One region of the Rhizobium acaciae genome, then DNA from elsewhere that is predicted to be linked to it. Evidence: predicted binding sites of a transcription regulator. Region 1 holds the regulator's gene; the other holds the start of a gene.
The links. Region 1 encodes HrcA, which represses chaperone genes, less so after heat shock. Its sites were predicted from a motif close to GTTAGCACTCNCNNNNNGNGAGTGCTAAC; they were not measured.
Positions count from the first base shown of each region.

Region 2: the regulator HrcA is predicted to act here: its motif matches at 1,073-1,101, upstream of OLZ32_RS19540 (co-chaperone GroES).

Region 1 covers NZ_JAPCZO010000008.1:62,511-64,910, reverse strand. The annotation lists gene rph (ribonuclease PH) at 1-380, opposite strand, end outside; gene hrcA (heat-inducible transcriptional repressor HrcA) at 509-1,597, shown strand; gene grpE (nucleotide exchange factor GrpE) at 1,708-2,340, shown strand; gene OLZ32_RS14410 (nucleoside hydrolase) at 2,380-2,400, opposite strand, start outside.
Region 2 covers NZ_JAPCZO010000012.1:53,187-55,586, forward strand. The annotation lists gene groL (chaperonin GroEL) at 1-652, opposite strand, end outside; gene OLZ32_RS19540 (co-chaperone GroES) at 687-1,019, opposite strand; gene OLZ32_RS19545 (hypothetical protein) at 1,530-1,793, shown strand; gene OLZ32_RS19550 (hypothetical protein) at 1,790-2,125, shown strand; gene OLZ32_RS19555 (hypothetical protein) at 2,122-2,400, shown strand, end outside.

The DNA.
Region 1 (2,400 bases):
GTCCGCGTGCCGCCATCGGCCTGGATGACGTCGCAATCCAGCGTGATCTGCCGTTCACCGAGCGCCTGCAGGTCGACGACGGCGCGCAGCGACCGGCCGATCAGCCGCTGGATTTCCTGGGTGCGGCCGCCCTGCTTGCCGGCGGCGGCTTCGCGCTTCATGCGTTCGCCGGTCGCCCGCGGCAGCATGCCGTATTCGGCCGTGACCCAGCCCTTGCCGGTATTGCGCAGCCATGGCGGCGTCTTTTCTTCGAGGCTCGCCGTGCAGAGCACATGCGTATCGCCGAACTTCACCAGGCAGGAGCCTTCCGCATGCTTGGAAAAATTGCGCTCGAACGAGACCTTGCGCATCTGGTCGATTTTTCTGCCTGAAGGCCGCATTCTTATCTCCTGGGGTTTATTTGACCGCTTCTACGATTGGCGGCGCTCATTTGCAAATTCCCTTTTGCCACGGGTGTTAGTTTGACTTACTTTTCAGGAAGTATCATCAGCACGGGTTCGAAAGCTTCATGGGCATCAGGTCGACGACGGTTTCGGATGCCGTAGCTGCGCTGGACGAGCGCTCCAGGGAAATTTTTCGTCGCATCGTCGAAGGTTATCTGGAAAGCGGCGAGCCGCTCGGTTCGCGCAACCTGTCCCGTATCCTGCCGATGTCGCTGTCGCCGGCCTCGGTGCGCAACGTCATGAGCGATCTCGAAGAGCTGGGCCTGATCTATTCGCCGCATGTCAGCGCCGGCCGGTTGCCGACCCAGATCGGCCTGCGCTTCTTCGTCGATGCCTTCATGCAGGTCGGTGACCTCTCGGCCGAGGAGCGCGCCAACATCGACCGCCAGGTGCGGGTCGAAAGCGGCGGCAATCCTGTCGAATCGATGATGAACGAGGCCAGCCGCATGTTATCCGGCATTTCGCGCGGCGCCGGACTCGTCATCACCTCGAAAAGCGATCCGGTGCTGAAACATGTCGAGTTCATCCGGCTCGAACCGACAAAGGCGCTGGCCGTGCTCGTCGGCGATCATGATCAGGTGGAAAACCGCATCATCGAGCTGCCGGCGGGCGTCACCTCCTCGCAACTGACGGAAGCAGCGAATTTCCTCAATGCCCATATGTCCGGCCAGACCCTGCCGGAGCTTCGCAAACAATTAAGCCGGCTGAAAGACGACGTCCGTCACGAACTCGATGCCCTGTCGCGCGATCTCGTCGAGCGCGGCATTGCTGTCTGGGCCGGCAGCCCGGACGAGGGAAAGCCGACGCAGCTGATCATCCGCGGCCGCGCCAACCTGCTCGAAGGCCTCGCCGGCGCCGAGGATCTCGACCGGCTGCGCCTGCTGTTCGACGATCTCGAGAAGAAGGACAGCCTGATCGAGATCCTCAATCTCGCCGAAAGCGGTTCGGGCGTGCGCATCTTCATCGGTTCGGAGAACAAGCTCTTCTCGCTGTCCGGCTCGTCGCTCATCGTCGCGCCCTATCGTGACGACGATGATCGCATCGTCGGTGCCGTCGGCGTCATCGGCCCGACGCGGCTCAATTATTCGCGCATCGTGCCGATGGTGGACTATACAGCCCAGCTCGTCTCCCGCCTTTCGCGCAATCAGCTTTGACGCGCAGCTATCAGTCACGCGGAATTTTCGCTTCTTTGTCACGCAGACTTGATTTTTTTCGGTCAAACCTCGATATCGGGCGCATCTGAAGACACCAACCGGAGACCGTCATGACCGATGACACGACGAAAAACGGACCTGACGCAACTGCGGCCGATGCCGCAGCCGACGCTGCCGCCTACGTCGAGAACGAAACTGCGCAGCAAGAGCCCGCCCAGCCGGACCCGATCGAGCTTCTGAAAGCCGAAAACGGCGAACTGCGCGACCGCTATCTGCGCCTTGCTGCCGAGATGGACAATCTGCGCCGGCGCACCGAGCGCGAGGTGAAGGATGCCAAGTCCTATTCCGTCGCGGGTTTCGCGCGCGACATGCTCGCCGTCTCGGATAATCTGCGCCGCGCGCTCGATGCCATCCCTCCGGAGACCAAGGCCGCGGCCGATGCCGGCCTGAGCACGCTGATCGAGGGTGTCGAGATGACCGAGCGCGCCATGCTGTCGGCTCTCGAGCGCCACGGCGTTCGCAAGCTGGAGCCGGTTGGCCAGAAGTTCGATCCGAATTTCCATCAGGCAATGTTCGAGGTGCCGAACCCCGACGTGCCCAACAACACGGTCGTCCAGGTCGTGCAGGCAGGCTTCACCATTGGCGAGCGCGTGCTGCGCCCGGCCATGGTCGGTGTCGCCAAGGGCGGCCCGAAGCCGACCGAAGCCGAAACCAACTCCGTCTTCGACGAAAAAGACGCCTGAGATCGTTTCCTTCCTCCTCGCGAGGAGGGAAACCGAAGTTTAGATGCGGGCGAAGCGTTC
Region 2 (2,400 bases), on a different contig from region 1:
GCTCCTCCAGTTCCACACGCATCTTCTCGGCATTGGTGACGAAATAGGGCGAGAGATATCCACGATCGAACTGCATGCCCTCGACGACATCGAGTTCGGTCTCGGCGGTTCGCGCCTCTTCGACTGTTATGACGCCCTCATTGCCGACTTTGTCCATCGCCCTGGCGATCATCTCCCCGATGGTGGCGTCGCCATTGGCGGCAATGGTGCCGACCTGGGCGATCTCGCCTGACGATTTGACCTTCATCGCCCGCGCCTTGATTTCCTTGACGACGGCGATAACGCCGAGATCGATGCCGCGCCTCAGATCCATCGGGTTCATGCCGGCAGCGACGAACTTTGCGCCTTCGCGGAAGATGGAGGCGGCAAGCACCGTTGCCGTCGTCGTGCCGTCGCCGGCAAGATCATTTGTCTTCGAAGCCACCTCGCGCACCATTTGCGCGCCCATGTTTTCGAACTTGTCTTCGAGCTCGATCTCCTTGGCGACGCTGACGCCGTCCTTGGTAATGCGCGGTGCACCATAGGCCTTGTCGATGACGACGTTGCGACCTTTCGGGCCAAGCGTCACCTTGACGGCATTGTTGAGCAATTCGACGCCGCGCAGCAGGCGGTCGCGCGCGTCGGTGGAGAACCTGATTTCCTTGGCAGACATGATATTTCTTCCCAGTTCGGTCTTGAGTTGCGGGTCACAAATTCGACCCTCGGGCGGCTTTGCCGGCAGCCGCTTCGGTCTTTTCGACGATGCCCATGATGTCGGTCTCCTTCATGATCAGAAGGGTTTCGCCATCGATCGTGACCTCGGTCCCCGACCATTTTCCAAACAGAATGAGATCGCCGACCTCGACATCGAGCGGGACGAGATTACCGCCTTTGTCGCGCAGGCCCGGGCCGACTGCGACCACTTCGCCTTGCTGCGGCTTCTCCTTGACGGTGTCTGGAATGATGATCCCGCCCTTGGATTTGACATCGCCTTCCGCACGCCGAATGACGACGCGGTCGTGAAGTGAACGGAATTTCATAGAGGTCTTTCTGCTGCCGGCGCGTAGGGCGGCTGCAATTCATAAATAGCACCCGTGGCACTCGATTGATAGGAGTGCCAAGAAATATTGTTCACGCAGGGAATTTCTTTAAAAATTCAGGAAATCAATTTGAGCGGATATTTTGTAATAATCGGGAAATGAATAGAATTTTTACGCCATCGCGCTCAATTTTATTTAACGTATCGTCGAGTTAATTTAGCGTTTTTCATAGATAAATCCGAATTATCTTGATTTAAACTCAATCGAGGCGCAATGATAGGCCTCGTCGATTTGGCCGACTTGGCTTCGCGGTGTCAGAGATCTACGACCCGCCATCACCACTGAATTTTCGATAGCAATCTATGACGTCGTTCCGGCGTCGATTTCGCCTATTCCGATCCGGAATGAGCTTGGCGCTGACCGCGGATGTACCGGCAGCCTCGAGTTCGTCCGGGTCGGATCTCAACGATACAGGAAACGCATCGGTGTCTTCCTGCGGAGGCCTCAGCCGTGACCAGTCGCACCACACAAACCGTCGTCCGCTTTTCATCCCCATTCCGCCTGCCCGGTTTCGACGGGGCGCAGCCAGCCGGAGAATACCGCGTCGATTATGACGAGGAATTGATCGATAGCGTTTCCAGGCTTGCCTGGCTAAGGGTCGGCGCCTTCATCCACCTGCCGGCGATCGCCGCGCAGAGTTCGACGCAGCAGATGATGCCTATCCACCTGTCAGATCTCGAAACCGCGCTGGAAAAGGACCACAAACCGTCATGACCGCTACGCGCATCCCGCAACGCAATGGACGCTCGATCAGGCGCGAGGCAGCAACTCATATCTTCAAAGTGGGGCAGACTGTCCGAGTGAAGGACGGGTTCCTGGTTGTTCCCTCCAAGCTCCCCGACACATACCGTATTACCGCCACGCTGCCTCTCAGGGGAAATATGCTGCAATACCGCATCCGCAGTGACGATGAACGTCATGAGCGGGTCGCGACGGAAGACAGCCTGGAACTGGTAAACCTATCGCCCGCCGGCAGCGGCGCAACACTGATCGAGAGGACGTTTGGCCATGGCCACGGCCCGAATGACGAAAGGTTGACATCGTGAACAGCCATGAAGACGAAGCCGAACGAAGACGGAATGCCTTTGCCGTCCACACATGGGAAGCGCCCGGCCGCTACTCCATGGAGATCGAACACGACCGCCAGATCGAATCCGCCCGTTCGTGGACCGTCTATCGTGCATCTTCAAGCGGTCCCGTGCACGCCGACCATGCCATGATCGGCAAGAGCCGTTCGCAGGCCGGGAAAGACATGATGTCCTTCAATCTCCTCAACATAGGATACCGGAAGGAATGGCTGAGGCTGTCGGGCGCCGCTCGG